Regions from separate parts of the Arthrobacter sp. MDT2-3 genome, predicted to be linked through region 2. Evidence: riboswitches for the same ligand, from Rfam matches in the RefSeq annotation. Region 2 holds a riboswitch; the other holds the start of a gene.
What was found. A riboswitch is a leader RNA that binds a small molecule or an ion and turns the genes downstream of it on or off. The one in region 2 is predicted to bind S-adenosylmethionine.
Positions count from the first base shown of each region.

Region 1: another riboswitch for S-adenosylmethionine. It lies ahead of AC5RUQ_RS04740 (cobalamin-independent methionine synthase II family protein); the one in region 2 lies ahead of AC5RUQ_RS10860 (bifunctional o-acetylhomoserine/o-acetylserine sulfhydrylase).

Region 1 is NZ_JBNHFS010000001.1:1,010,316-1,018,100, forward strand. Features, by position in the region: gene AC5RUQ_RS04735 (uracil-DNA glycosylase family protein) at 143-775, opposite strand; gene AC5RUQ_RS04740 (cobalamin-independent methionine synthase II family protein) at 986-2,191, opposite strand; SAM riboswitch class I at 2,203-2,309, opposite strand; gene AC5RUQ_RS04745 (M14 family zinc carboxypeptidase) at 2,529-3,590, shown strand; gene AC5RUQ_RS04750 (adenylosuccinate synthase) at 3,852-5,141, shown strand; gene AC5RUQ_RS04755 (YegP family protein) at 5,411-5,740, shown strand; gene AC5RUQ_RS04760 (RNA polymerase sigma factor) at 6,054-6,605, shown strand; gene AC5RUQ_RS04765 (hypothetical protein) at 6,602-7,483, shown strand; gene AC5RUQ_RS04770 (CoA-binding protein) at 7,561-7,785, shown strand, end outside.
Region 2 is NZ_JBNHFS010000003.1:161,350-169,134, forward strand. Features, by position in the region: gene AC5RUQ_RS10840 (LysR family transcriptional regulator) at 1-630, shown strand, start outside; gene AC5RUQ_RS10845 (alcohol dehydrogenase catalytic domain-containing protein) at 656-1,774, opposite strand; gene AC5RUQ_RS10850 (MFS transporter) at 1,878-3,260, opposite strand; gene metX (homoserine O-acetyltransferase MetX) at 3,441-4,556, opposite strand; SAM riboswitch class IV at 4,569-4,684, opposite strand; gene AC5RUQ_RS10860 (bifunctional o-acetylhomoserine/o-acetylserine sulfhydrylase) at 4,780-6,105, opposite strand; SAM riboswitch class IV at 6,149-6,264, opposite strand; gene AC5RUQ_RS10865 (S8 family serine peptidase) at 6,513-7,785, shown strand, end outside.

The DNA of each region.
Region 1 (7,785 bases), on a different contig from region 2:
GTAAAGAACGACGACGGCCGGTCACCTTCTTTGGAAAGGTGACCGGCCGTCGTCGTACGTGCAGGAGTTTTTGTCCAGATACGCAGCTCAAAACGCTGTTTTGGCCTGCATATCTGGACAAAAACTCACAGGTTTGGGGGGATTAGCTGGCTTTTTGCAGGCCCGTCCGCGCCATCGCGTCGGCGTAGGCCACGCGCATGTCCTCGAGGTACTCCTCCTGGCGGGCGGGCGAGCCGGCGAACGCGCGGCCGCTGAGGGAGCGCACCTTGTAGGTCTTCAGTCCGCGACGCCAGAGCAGCGGCACCTCAGTCTTCAGCAGCAGGTTCGCCAGGCGGTTGGCCTCCGTGCCGTGGGCCACGATCACCGAGGCACGCGGAACCAATGCCAGGAACTTCAGCAGCGGCTTGAGGCCCGCGGAAATCTGGTCCGGCGTGAACTTCCCGTTGGCCTCCCCGGCGACGTGCCAGGGATGGACGTTCCACGGCATAACGAACTCCGGCCGCAGCCCCAGCTTCCACTGGATCCCCAGCATCCGGGTGGCGGCGTCGTGGTCGCCGGCGGTGATGAATCCGGACGGGTCGGCCTCGCCGATGTTCGAGTACAGGCTGATGATGCGGCACTCGTCGACGTCGTGCATGGGGTCCACGTAGGGCACAATGGTGCCCGGCTTGGTCCCCTGCAGGGAATCGCACAGTTCGTTGACGGCTGCAACGTTCGGTTCGTAGCGGCGGTTCAGAAGCTGATCATGGAAAGATTCGGGTGCCAGGGCTGTCATGTAGTGCTGGGTCTCCTGCGGGGATTGGTGTTGCTGCCACCGCGAAAATGGGCGCACAATGGCGCAGCAAATCCGAAGTGGTTGAAATGGGGCGGACCGATTCCTGGTCGGCCTTTACCAGTTTAGCAAGCCCTGCGAAACGAAACGCCGGTCCCGCGCACCCAATCCAAGCGGGGCACGGAACCGGCGGTTTGCGTTTTCTGTTCCGGGCTACCAGAGCCGCTTGGTGGCCCGGCGCGCACCCTCGCCCAAGGCTTCCAGCTTGGCGAAGGCGATCTGCGGGTGGACCCTGCCGCCCAGGCCGCAGTCGGTGGAGGCGATGACGTTCTCCCGGCCCACAACGTCTGCGAACCGTACGATCCTGTCTGCCACCAGGTCCGGGTGCTCCACCACATTGGTGGCGTGCGAGACGATACCCGGGATGATGACCTTGCCCTCGGGGAGCTTGGTCTCCTCCCAAACGCGCCACTCGTGCTCGTGGCGGACGTTGGCAGCCTCGAAGGAGTAGCCGCCGGCGTTGATCTGCAGCATCGTGTCCACCAGGTCCGCAAGGGGAAGGTCGGTGGTGTGCGGGCCGTGCCAGGAGCCCCAGCAGAGGTGGAACCGAACCTGCTCCTCGGGAAGGCCGCGGAGGGCGTAGTTCAGGGCTTCCACGCGGATTTGGGTGAACTTCAGGTAGTCGGCCACACTCGGCTCGGGGCTGATCTGGTCCCAGTTCTCGGCGATGGAGGGATCGTCGATCTGGAGGATCAGGCCGGCGTCGATGATGGCCTTGTACTCTTCACGGAGCGCGTCGGCGCAGGCGTAGATGTATTCCTCCTCCGTGGCGTAGTACTCGTTGGTGATGCGTGAGGCGCTCCCGGGGGAGAGTGCGGCAACAAACCCTTCCTTCAGACCGGCGGCGGCCAGGCCTGCTTTCAGGTTTGCAATGTCGGAGGCGACGGCGTCCTGGCCCGTGTAGACGAGCGGTCCAGTGACCTTGGGGAAGGGCTTGGGGCCACCGGTGAAGATGCCGCTGGTGGGATCGTTGTAGGCCTCTGCAAAGTGGGTGCGGTCGCGGCGATGGATGAAGCCGGTGAGCTGTACGTTGCCCGGGGTGGATTCCTTCGGTTCAACCGCCCACTTGGCGTCGTTGTCCAGTTCCAGCCCGCCCATGCGTGCGAAGGAATAGGACCACCATGCGCCATAGTCCACAGCGGCGGACATCGCGTGCCCGTATTCGCCGTCGTTGGGGATGTCGATGCCGAGGCCCTGCTGGCGCTGGACCAGGTCCACCACGGAAGCGGTAAGGAGTTCGTTGAAGCCCCCGACATCGGAAGGTTTCTCTTCGCGGGCGGCGTTGGCGGCGATCAGCTCAGGGGTACGCGGCAACGATCCGGCGTGGGTGACGCGGATGTGGTCTGTGTTCAGGGACATGCTGGATTTCCTTTCCATCGGTCCTGGCAGTAGCACCTTCGCAGGCAGGACGTACCTGCACTCTGTGGGGTTGCTGCGGCGTCATCGATCCAGGTCTCTCGGCCGCTCCGGATGGGCACTCTCACTTAAATGCACCGGTACGCCCGGGAGCAAATCCGCTTTCGGATTGTGTCGGCGGGGACACGAGGGCCGGAGCTTTCAGAACGTAATAACTGGCTGCAGATTGGTGTCACCTCATTGACAGCCTTTGTCGAGGTTGGTTGTCTTTTGTCACAGCCCGCGATGGGGGACATGGCGGGCTGGACGCACCTAATGCACTCGAAAGAGGTACCGCACCGTGAGAAAAACCCTGGCAACCTTCAGGACCCTGGCAGTTTCCGGAGCCCTGGCACTGGCAGCAGTAGCCGCGCCGGCACCGGCGATGGCCGTGGGCGAAGGCCCCAACTATGACGGCAACGGCCAGATCACCACATCGAAGCTTGCCACCTACGAGCAGATGGTCTCCTTCCTCAAGGACCAGGACGCCCGCCAGGGCGCCATGGAGCTGGAGGTCATCGGCCAGACCGTGAAGGGCCGGGACATACACCTGGTCAAGTACATGTCGGACCCGGCCAAGCCCACCATCCTTTACCTGACGCAGCAGCACGGCAACGAGCAGCTAACCACCGAGGGCGCGCTGGAATTCGTCAAGCACCTGGGCACCGGCAAGTCCGCAGACATTCTCGGCGGCGCGAACATCCTGATCGTTCCCATGCTTAATGCGGACGGCGCCATGGGGGACGTGAACTTCCCCCTGGACGACTACCTGGCCAAGGGTGACCGCAACATGACGCGGTACAACGCCGAAGAAGTGGACCTCAACCGCGACCACGTAGCCAAGGTCCAGCCGGAAACGCAGGCGCTGCACAATAACGTGATGCGCAAGTACCGGATCGATTACATGATCGATCTGCACCACCAGGGCACCCGCAGCGAACGCGACGGCAAGCTGGTTTCCGGGTCCATCTTGTACCCCACCACGCCGAACGCCGATCCCGCAGTTGTTGAAAAGTCCAAGCAGTTGGGCGCCGTCGTCTTCGATAACGTTGACTCCACCGGTTGGGGCCACCTCGGCAAGTACGTCGGCGGCAGCGCCGAAACGATCAGCCGCAACGGCATTGCCGTGGAATACGGGATCGCTACGCTGCTGTTTGAGATGCGTGGCATGTCCGACCACTATCTGGACGGCTACGCCCTGGGGCTCCGTAGCAACGGATACCTGATCAAGCAAACGGTCACCACCCTCACCGCAACCGCCGCAGCAATCGCTGATGGATCAATTGCCGACGCCGACACCTCCTTCTGGGACAGCCTCGCCACCCAGACCTCCCGCCCCGGCGAGGAAGCTGACGACGAGTAGCGTCACCGCTGACAGCCCGCCGCGGTCCTTTGCCGCGCAGGATTCCTTTACCCTGCAAGAAGGACCGCGGCGGCCCAACGAGTGGACAAAGTCCCTCATCGGCTAAACTTGGGTGGTAAGAGCCCCGGAACTCTTGCGTCGCTGTGCCGCCCGCGGACCAGCGAAGGCCGGTCCATTCGGGGCATTCTCATGAACGGCGCTGCACCAGGCCGCCACGTTGTGGCATGGCACGGGCAGCCCGAACGAATGGGGGAGGATCCCATGCCAGCAATTGTGATCGTAGGAGCCCAGTGGGGCGACGAAGGAAAAGGCAAGGCGACCGACCTGCTGGGCGGCCGCGTTGACTACGTCGTCAAGCCCAACGGCGGCAACAACGCCGGGCACACCGTCGTCGTAGGCGGTGAAAAATACGAACTCAAGCTGCTTCCGGCAGGCATCCTCAGCCCCAACGCGGTACCCATCATCGGCAACGGCTGCGTTGTTAACCTCGAGGCGCTGTTCCAGGAGATCGAAGGCCTCCAGGCCCGCGGCGCCGACACTTCAAAGCTTCGCGTCTCTGCGAACGCACACCTTGTTGCTCCCTACCACCAGGTGCTGGACAAAGTGACGGAGCGCTTCCTTGGCAGCCGCGCCATCGGGACCACGGGCCGTGGCATCGGCCCCGCCTACATGGACAAGGTGGCCCGCCTGGGCATCCGGGTCCAGGACGTGTTTGACGAGTCAATCCTCCGCCAGAAGGTGGAAGGTTCGCTGCGCCAGAAGAATGAACTCCTGGTCAAGGTCTACAACCGCCGCGGCGTGCTCGTGGATGAGATCGTGGAGTACTTCCTGTCCTTCGCCGACCGGCTCCGCCCGCTGGTCATCGACAGCACCCTGGTCCTCAACTCTGCCCTGGACGAGGGCAAGGTGGTCCTGATGGAAGGCGGCCAGGCGACTTTCCTGGACGTGGACCACGGAACCTACCCGTTCGTCACCTCCTCCAACCCCACGGCCGGCGGAGCCTCCGTGGGGTCGGGCATCGGGCCAACCCGCATCTCCCGCTCCATCGGCATTATCAAGGCGTACACCACACGCGTTGGCGCCGGCCCGTTTCCCACGGAGCTTTTCGACGAGATGGGCGTCTACCTGCAGAAAACCGGCGGTGAATTCGGCGTCAACACCGGCCGGCCGCGCCGCTGCGGATGGTATGACGCCGTCCTGGCCCGCCACGCCTCACGCGTCAACGGCTTCACGGACTACTTCGTCACCAAGCTGGACGTGCTCACCGGCATCGAGCAGATCCCCGTGTGCGTTGCCTATGACGTCGATGGCGTGCGCCACGACGAAATGCCCATGACGCAGACCGAGTTCCACCACGCAGTGCCAATCTTCGAATACTTCGAGGGCTGGACAGAGGACATCACGGGTGCGCGGACCCTGGCGGACCTGCCGGAGAACGCACGCAACTATGTGCTGGCCCTGGAGAAACTGTCCGGGACGCGCTTCTCCGCCATCGGTGTCGGACCGGACCGGGACCAGACGATTGTGGTGAACGACCTCATCAACGACTGACGCGTCAGCAATTACGACGGCGGCGGGCCACCCATAAAGGGTGGCCCGCCGTTGGCTTTCGCCGCGGAAGGGGCGTGGGCTGCAATTTACACAGGGTTAACCCGGCCGGTCTTGTGAGGTGTCCGGCGGCGGCCGCAGACTCTTTAACACCAGGTGAACTGATCACCACACGGTTCCACACAAACCCCTCGGAGAGAACGCAGCGATGCGTCCGGACAACCCGGCCAAAGACGTCGCCAGCAGGATCCCCGTAGACGGAAGGATTCGCTATGGCCGGAAAGTTCGAAGTGTTTGTCGACGCGGACTCGCTGTTCAGGTTCCGCCTGCTGGCAGCAGACGGCACGATCATGGCTGTTTCCCAGGCGTTTGAGGACAAGCGGGCAGTGGCCGCCGGGATCGCAGCAGTGCGCGAGTGCGCCGGGACCGGGCTGGTCACCGATCTTTCCTCGTCCGTCGCTGTTGCCCGGCCCGTTCCTGCGGCTGTCCACAGTGCCGCAACCGTTGAAGCCAAGCCCGATTGCGGGCCGCGGATTCCAGTCAAAGTGCACGCCTTCACCCATGCCAGGGGAACGCGCCAACTGGCCGTTGCGCCGCGCTGATTCCGCGTCTCCGACTCCTCGCCACCAGCTCCGAAAGTTCTGCAAAAAAACTTTTGAAACCGCGTAACCCTTTGGGCGGCCCTGACGATTACCCCTATGTAGCGCCGGCTTGGAACTTGTCCCCCATCACGTTCCAGGCCGGCTCTTTCACTTCCCGGTGCCAAAGGCAGTTGCGGCAACTGGCCGCAGCGCTTTGCGTGGCTGGCTCGGGGCAGTAGTTACTGAGGGGTAAAGTGATGCGGGGAAAAGGCATTCCTCATTGGATCAGGCCTCTTCCGTCCGGAACCCCTTTTTGACTGAAAGCACGACGTCCGTGACAGATGCACTCACAGACGGAACCCTGCGGGACCAAGCCGCCGGTGCGTCCGTCTTCAGCCTTGTCTACCGGACCTATGCATCACAAGTCCTGGGCTATCTCGCCGCCCGGGGAGTCGAGGACCCGGAGGCGGCCATGCAGGAAGTGTTCCTCTCCGTCCTGCCACGGCTCGACACCATCCATGGTGGCGCCGCGGGCCTCCGGACTTTTATCTTCTCCGTCGCGCACGCCCGGATGGTGGACGATCACCGGCGCCAAAGCCGCACCCCCGCCAGGTTGCCCTTCGAGCCTGAACTGGACCAGCGTGAAGATTGCTCCGCGGAGACGGACGCCCTCAAACGTATTTCACCCCTTGAGGTCATAGGCCTGCTGGACGGGTTGCCGCAGGACCAGCGCGAGGCCCTGGCCCTTCGCCTCGTTGCCGGACTCACCGTGGAGCAGACAGCTGAAGCCATGGGCAAGAGCGCCGGCGCCGTAAAGCAGCTTCAGCGGCGGGGACTGGGGAAACTTCGGGAACTTTCGGCTGTGAAGGAGTACCTGAGGCCATGACGCACGTGGATTTCCTGCCCACAATTGTGGAGGAGTTGCTCCTCGACGCCGGACACGGCAAGGACCCCGAGCTTCGCGCCGCGCTTCTTGCGGTGGGGTCGCTGGCGTCACTGCCCGCACCGGCCCCGTCCGGAAAACTTGCGGTTCTGCTGGCGGAATGCGGCGACGGGTCCACTGGCGGCGCGGGCGATGCGGCCGGGACTTCGGAAAGCGGGCCGGATGAACTCGCCAGGCGCCGGGGGCTCCGGGCACACCGGCCGACCGTCGTCGGCCTTGCCCTCATAGCAGGCATGGGACTTGGCGTGGGCGGGGTAGCGGCCAGTTCCGCCATCCCCGGTGCAACCGGCAGTCTCTCGATCCAGCACATGCTGGACGACTGGACGCCCGCCTGGAGCCTTCCCACGCGGGACGCCGTAGTGCTGTCGGACCCCATGGATGGACCCAACTCCGATGCAGCGGCGCACGGGGAGCGGGAACCTGGCGATGCCGAAGAAGACACTACTGCCGGGGGCACCCGCACGACCGCTCCCGTCGCGGAGGATCCGCCTGTCCCACCCGGCAGGCCGGAAGCCGCGGCACCGGACCGGTTCGGGCAGGGGAAACACGTAAACGGGGAGGCTCACAGGGGCGGCGGGCAGAACACTGCCACCGGCTCCGGGAAGAGCGACGCCAAGGGGCCCGACGAGGAGGAATACGCGGTCCCTGCCGGTGTGCTCCCGGAGCAGGCAGTTGGCCAGGGAGGGGCAGGTGCCCAGGACGAGCCCAACCATGTGGCTGGAGCGGTGCCAGTGGTACGGGCGGACTCCGTGCCGGAAGTCCTCAGACAGGCTGCGGACGCCGCCGGGGCAGCTGCACATGCAGTGCCCGGTGGGAAATAGCTGCAGAAGTTCAGCCGGTAGGCGCCACGGGGAAGTACGTTAGCCGGCGTGCCCTCCCGGCCACGTAGGCTAGGCACATGGGGCACAAGAATGATCCTGCCGTTGTCGAACGCCTGATGCGGACCAAAGGGCGGTGGGCCATTGTGGGCCTCACCACCAATGAGTGGCGCGCCGCGTACGACACTTCGCTTTTTATCCGGGACCGGCTGGGGATGGAGATCATCCCCGTCAACCTTCGGGGCGAGCCGGTACATGGGGAGGCCGGCTACCGGAGCCTTGGTGACATTCCCGCTGAGAAACAC
Region 2 (7,785 bases):
GACGCTCTGTCCGGAATGGTGCGCCTCAGCACCTCCGACGGTTTCGGCGCCGAATTCGTTACCCCTGCACTGGTCCGCCTCCAGCAGCGGCACCCCATGCTGAATGTGGAGATGCTCAGTGCCACGCGCAAGGTCAGCCAGAACCGCTCGGGCGTGGACCTGGAAGTGGTGGTGGGCCGCACTGACGTGAGCAACGCGCAGGCCATCTTCCTGACCAACTACTTCCTCCGGCTCTACGCCAGCCCGGCCTACGCCGCCAAGCGGGGCCTGCCGGAAACGCCCGACGGCGTGGGACAGCACGGCTTCGTCTCTTACGTTGAGTCGGCACTCCAGGTTGCCGAACTGGGCCACCGGTCCTCGCAGCTGCCCATGCCGAAGTCCAGCTTCCAGGCGACGAGCATCTTTGCCCAGGTGGAGGCGGTGCGCCGCGGCGCGGGCATCGGTTTGCTTCCAAACTTTATGGTGGCGCGGAATCCGGAGTTCGTTCCGGTGCTCCCCGACGCCTTCCAGCGCCAGGTGCCCATCTGGGCCGTGGCCCGGCCCGAATCGCTGCGGTCCGCCCGGGTGCAGGCCGTGATCGCTGCGCTGAAGGAAGAAGTTGCCGAACGCCAGGACTTGCTGGCTGCCTAGATTTTGCCCGTCAGGTGCCGTTTCTTCAGGCTTGGAAGAGCCGTCTCACAACTTGCCCTGCGGCCAGCGCATCGAGGCCTTCGTTGATTTCATCAAGGGGCCGGGTGTCGGTGTGCAGCAGCTCAACGGGAAGCCTGCCCTCCCGCCAGTACCCAAGGTACAGGGGGATGTCGCGGCCCGGAACGGCGTCGCCCATATACGAGCCCAGCAGCCGTTTGCCCGCCCCGGCGAACTGGAGCGCGGGCACCGTCAGTTCCGCCGTCGGGTGCGGCAGCCCCACAGAGACCACGGCGCCGCCACGCGTCACGCGCTCGAGGCACGATGCGATGACCCGGGCTGACCCCACAGCTTCGATGGCGGTGTCCACGCCGTCACCGGAGGCCTCCTGGATCAGGCGGGGAGCCTCGTCCGGTGTCCCCACGGCGGTTGCCCCGCACTTCCGGGCGAGGCCGTGCTTGCCGGCGTTCGGATCGATGGCAATCACGGAGGAGGCACCAGCGAGCGCCGCGGCCATGACGGCCGAAAGCCCCACGGCGCCGAGTCCGAAGACAGCGACGGACTGGCCTTGCTGGACGGCCGCCGTGTTGAGGACAGCTCCCATCCCGGTGAGCACGGCGCAACCGAACATTGCCGCAACAGTGTCGGGGACGTCGTCGTCGATGACCACCACCGATTCCCTGGCCACCACCGCGTAATCGGCGAAGGCCGAAACCCCGAGATGGTGGTTAATCCGCTCCCCTGCGGGCGTCCGCAGCAGGGCCTCACCATGCAGCAGGTCCCCCGACCCGTTGACTTCCGCTGCGCGGTGGCAGAGAGCCGGACGGCCCGCCCGGCACGCCCGGCAGTCACCACAGCTGGGGACGAAGACGAGGACCACATGGTCCCCGGGGGAAACGTCCGTGACACCTTCACCCACCGCGGCAACCCGCCCAACAGCTTCATGTCCCAGTGCCATGGGAAGGGGCCTGACGCGGGAGCCGTCCACCACGGACAGGTCCGAGTGGCACAGGCTCGAGTAGGTGATGGTGATGCCCAACTCACCTGCGCGGGGTTCCGGCCGGTCAAGCTCCTCGACCCGAAGGGGATGCGCTTCGGTGTAGCTGGTGCCGGACGGGACGGTGGAGTAAAGGACGGCTGCTTTCATGGGAGATCCTGACTTCGTCGAAGGCGCTGACGCCCAACTGCCCGGGCCTGCGGGGTCGCGGGTCCGGGCAGTTGGTGCTTTTTGGCTCTGGTGGTGACAGTGACTATTTCTTGCCGGAAGCGAGCAAGTCCGCGGTGCCCTGGGCGTCGGCTGCGTCCACGTCGTGGAGCGAGATGCCGCGGGTCTCCTTGAGGAAGAACACGGCGATGGCGGTCACGATGCAGGCTCCCAGCAGGTACAGCGCCACCGGAGTGGAGGACTTGAAGCTATTGAGCAGCGAGGTGGCGATGATCGGTGCCAGTGAACCGGCGACGATGGAGGTCACCTGATAGCCCAGGGAAACGCCGGAGTACCGCATCCGGGTGGGGAACATCTCGGCCATGATGGACGGCTGGCCCGCGTACATCAGCGCGTGGAACAGCAGGCCGATGGTGATGGCGGCCAGGATGACGATGTCGTTGCCGGTGTCCATCATGGGAAAGGCGAAGAAGCCCCAGGTGCCGCCGAGGATGGCGCCTGCCATGTAGACCGGCCGCCGGCCGAACGCGTCCGACATCTTGCCGACGAGCGGGACGGCGCAGAAGTGGATGAAGTGCGCCACGAGCAGGAGCAGGAGGATGCGGGAGGTGTCGGTCTGGACGACGATCTTCAGGTAGGTGATGGAGAACGTCACCACCAGGTAGTACAGGATGTTCTCGGCAAAACGCAGGCCCATGGCGGTAAAGACGCCGCGCGGGTAGCGGCGGAAGACTTCGGCAACACCGTAGCCCTTCTTCTCCACCGTGACTTCCTTGCGGGCTTCAATGAAGATCGGCGCATCCTGGACTTTGGTGCGGATGTAGTAGCCAACGATCACGATGACGGCAGAGAGCCAGAAAGCGACGCGCCAGCCCCAGCCAAGGAATGCTTCCTGGGAAAGCGTGGCCGAAAGGGTGAACAACACGCCGGTGGCCAGGAGGTTGCCCATCGGTACCGCCGACTGTGGCCAGCTGGACCAGAACCCGCGGGACTTGTTGGGGCTGTGCTCGGCAACCAGCAGTACGGCGCCGCCCCATTCACCGCCGACGGCGAAGCCCTGCACGAAGCGCAGGAACACCAGGAGGGCCGGAGCCCAGTAGCCGATCTGGGCGAAGGTAGGCAGGCAGCCCATCAGGAAAGTGGCAACGCCCACCAGGATGATGCTCAGCTGCAGCAACTGCTTGCGGCCGAACTTGTCACCGAAGTGGCCAAAGACGATGCCGCCGATGGGGCGGGCCACGAAGCCTACGGCATAGGTAACGAAGGCGGCGATGATGCCGTCCAGTTCGGTCCCTGAATTGGGGAAGAACATTTTGCCGAACACCAGGGTGGCGGCGGAGGCATAGAGGAAAAACTCGTACCACTCAACAACGGTGCCGGCCATGGAGGCCGTAACGACTTTCTTCAGGCCTGAGGCCTTAACGTCGGTTTCCTCTGGCCGCCGTGCGGCGGAGCTTTCCGTACTCATTTATGAACTCCTTCGGCGTCGTCTTCGACACCACTGGGACAGGCTGTGGCGGATACAGGTGATTTTGGCCACGAACCACCGGGTCCCATTGAGTATGGTCTGCCTCCACGCCCAGCTCAACGGCGAATCATGCAGAGCCCATCTGCATTTATGCACATATTCTGGCTTTTGCTTGTGGCGTTATGCCGAAAGGTGTTGCCGGAGCTGCGATCCCAGCTGGCCGATCTCGGTGAGGAATCCGTCGTGCCCGATAGGCGCCTCGATGAGGTGGACGTCCACCTCTCCGGGAAGCGCCCGCGCCAGCTCCCGTGACTGGGAGGGAAAGTAGAGCCGGTCCGAGTCCACGGCGGCGACAAAAAAGCGCGCACTGACACTGGACAGGGTCTGGGCGAGCGACCCCCGTCCCCGGCAGATGTCGTGGCTCATCAGCGCCTCGGTGATCGCGATGTAGCTGTTGGCGTCGAAGCGCTGGACCAGTTTGGTGCCCTGATGATCCAGGTAGCTCTCCACCTGGTAGCGCCCGCGGGCTGCCAGCTGCTCGCCCTGAAGCGGCGATTCGGGCGCCTGCGGCGCGCGTCCGAACCGTCCGTCCAGCTCCACCGGGGAGCGGTAGGTGATGTGGGCGATGCGCCGGGCCAGGGCCAGGCCTTCCTCGGGAGCGGGTCCGTTGTAGTAGTCACCGCCGTTGAAGTTGGCGTCCTGCCGGATGGCGAGGGTCTGCGCCTGGGCAAAGGCGATCTGCTCGGCGGTACTTGCGGCGCCCACGGCAATCACAGCACAGCGCCGCACCCGCTCCGGATACGTGACAGCCCATTCCAGCGCCCGCGCCCCGCCCATTGAGCCGCCCAGCACGGCAAACCAGCTCTCGATCCCCAACTGGTCGGCCAGCCGGGCCTCCGCCACAGTGCTGTCCCGCAGGGTCACCAGCGGAAAACGCGAGCCCCAGGGCGTTCCGTCCGGAGCAAGCGACGACGGCCCCGTGGACCCATAGCAGCCGCCCACTATGTTGATGGACACCACGAAAAAACGGTTGGTGTCCACCGGCGCGCCCGGCCCGGCGAGTTGTTCCCACCAGCCGGGTTCTTCTGTGTCGCCGCGGGTTACGTGGGTGCTGCCGGTCAGAGCGTGTTCAATGAGGACGGCGTTGCTGCCGTCCTCATTGAGTGTGCCCCAGGTTTCGTAGGCCAGGGTGACGTCCGGCAGGTATCCGCCGGCTTCCAGCTTCAGTCCCCCGATGGAGGCATAGCGGACAATCCCGTGTTCGGGGACGGTAGTACGGGTGACGGTAACCGTCATGGCAAGACCTCTTCTACGCGCTTGCCCGCCGTCGAATGACCGGCAGGCCAGGTCTTCACCCGGGGCACCCCACCGCGGAAGGAGGGTTGCCGGCCAGCAAGCCGGGGCTGTCACTGGCACTCATGACCTGGTTCGAGTGTACGAAACAGGCCCTGCCTGCCGCCAAGAGTGTGACTGGTTGTGACTTCCCCGGCCCGCCGCCGCGCTGGTGCCCTGGGTACGGCTAGGCGCCAGTGGCCTCCTTGGCCGCCCGGAAGCCGGCCTCGAGGTCCGCCAGGATGTCATCGATGTGCTCGATCCCCACTGACAGCCGCACCAGGCCGGGATTCACGCCGGCAACCACCTGCTGCTCCGGCGAGAGCTGGCTGTGGGTGGTCGACGCCGGATGGATCACCAGGGAACGGACGTCACCGATGTTTGCCACATGGGAGTGCAGCTCCAAGGCGTCCACAAAGCGCTTGCCCGCCTCGGCGCCGCCAGCGAGGTTGAACGACACGATCGCGCCGGTACCCTTGGGTCCGTACTTGCGTCCGCGCTCGTACCAGGGGCTGGACGGCAGCCCGGCGTAGGCGACGGATTCGACGTCGTCACGCGTTTCCAGCCATTGGGCAACGTCCAAGGCATTGGCGACGTGACGTTCCACCCTCAGGCTCAGCGTCTCCAGTCCCTGGGCGATAAGGAAGGCGTTGAAGGGCGACACTGCCGAGCCAAGGTCGCGCAGCAGCTGCACCCGGGCTTTCAAAATGTATGACAGGTTGGCACCCAGGGCACCGTCAGCGCCGAGGTCGCGGGCATACACCAACCCGTTGTAGGTGGGGTCCGGGGTGTTGAAGCCGGGGAATTTCGCAGGGTCCTTGCCGAAGTCGAAATTTCCGGAGTCCACGATGACGCCGGCGATGGCGGAACCATGGCCGCCCAGGTATTTGGTGGCCGAGTGCACCACAACGTCAGCACCCCATTCCAGCGGCCGGATCAGGTACGGGGTGGAGAGGGTGTTGTCCACAATCAGGGGCACGCCGGCCTCGTGCGCAACTTGGGACACGCCTTCGATGTCCAGGACGTCCTGCCGCGGGTTGGAGACAACCTCGCCGAAGAACAGCTTGGTGTTGGGCTGCACTGCAGCGCGCCACTGGTCCAGGTTGTCCGGGTCCGCCACAAACGTGACGGAGATGCCAAACTTCTTCAGGGTGTGGGCGAAGAGGTTGTAGGTGCCGCCGTAAAGGCTCGGACTGGCCACGATGTGGTCCCCCGACTCGGCAATATTCAGCACCGCAAAAGTTTCAGCGGCCTGGCCGGAACTGAGCAGCAGGGCTCCCAGGCCGCCTTCGAGGCTGGCGATCCGCTGTTCCACTGCTTCCTGCGTGGGATTGCCGATCCTGGTATAGATGGGCGCCAGCTCGGCAAGCGCGAAACGGTTCGCGGCGCTTTCAGCGCTGGGGAAAACAAAGGACGTGGTTTGGTAAATGGGGAGGGCACGGGCACCCGTCGCAGCGTCCGGCTCCTGTCCTGCGTGGATCTGGCGGGTTTCGAAAGACCATCCGTTAGACATTCAAGGCTCCTTTGACATGGGCCCGGCATGCTCGAAGCACCGCGGGCCGCGCTTGCCATCCGGCCATTGCCGGACAGCCAGGTCCTCACCCGGGGCACCCCACCGCGGATGGAGGGTTGCCGGCCAGCGAGCCGGGGCTTGGCGCTGGCGCTCATAACCTGGGCCCAGTCTAGGAACTCCACGTGCCCGTCGCCACGAGTGTGACCGGTTGTGACTTCCCGCCCTGTTGCTGGACGACACTTTTTGACGGGGTGGAGCCAGGAGGCGCACATGTTGATTTCCCAAGGTTCCGCAGAAGATGCGCAGGATTGAGCGAAGGTTGACCCTTTGCCGCCAATCCCCCGTTAGATTTGAGCCGGGAACACGTCACCTCGCCTTTCTTCTTCCACCCAAAGGACCACATTCAGTTGCCCCAATTCTCTCGCCTGGCACGTCGCACCGTCCTGCTCTCCGCCGTCGCCCTCTGCTCAGGCGCGGTGGCAGCCGGTCCCTGGCTGGCGTCCGCAGCGCACGCCGCTCCTTCCGCTGCTGCGGGTGAAAGCGGCCGCTACCTTGTCCAATTCGCTCCGGGCAAGGACGTCGCGGCGGAGGTGACGGCCCTCCGCGCCCAGGGAATTGGCGTCAACAGAACTTTTACCAAGGCAGTGAAGGGCGCTGCTATCGAAGCCAGCCCGGGGCAGGCTGCCGCCCTGCTCCGCTCGGGCCGGGCCGCAACGGTGGAGCCGGACCACGCTGTCACAGTATCCGAGGTGCAGCGCAACGCGCCGTGGGGCCTCGACCGGATCGATCAACAGGCACTGCCGCTCTCCGGCTCCTACACACCTGCCGCCTCCGGACAGGGTGTCAACGTATACGTTGTGGACACCGGGATCCTCGCTTCTCATGCTGATTTCGGCGGCCGGGTCAGCGCTGGATGGACAGCAAAGGCTGACGGCCTGGGATCAAGCGACTGCAACGGCCACGGCACGCACGTGGCAGGAGTCATCGGCGGCGCCGTCCATGGCGTGGCCAAATCCGCCACCCTTATTCCGGTGCGGGCACTCGAATGTGATGGCTCCGGCGTCTACTCGGACATCATCGCAGGGCTCGACTGGGTTGCCGGTCAGCACCGACCTGGCACCCCGGCCGTAGTCAACCTGAGTATCGGCGGACCCACCAGCAGCGTGCTCGATGCAGCAGTCCAGGCCATCATCACCAACGGCCTTCCGGCCGTTGTTTCAGCCGGGAACAACGCCGTTGACGCTTGCACGGCTTCTCCAGCCCGTACGCCCTCCGCCGTCACAGTAGCGGCAAGCGATTCCTTCGACAGGCAGGCCTCCTTCTCAAATTTCGGCAAATGCGTGGACCTCTACGCGCCCGGTGTAGGCATCCGCTCCGCCTGGCACACTTCCACGACGGCCACGGCGTCACTCGGTGGAACGTCCATGGCTACTCCGCACGTGGCTGGTGCTGCCGCCCTCCTCTTATCCGGCAATCCTCTTTTAACACCCACGCAAGTGACCGATCGGCTCGTCTCGTCCGCGATCGGAGGAATCATTGCAGGAACTGGAAGTGGAACGCCGAACCGTCTGCTGCACACCGCATCAGCTTCAGCCAACAACTTTTCGGTGGGGGGCGCGATCGGGGCCAAATACAACTCAATGGGTGGACCGGCGTCGCAGCTGGGCGCGGCCACCAGTC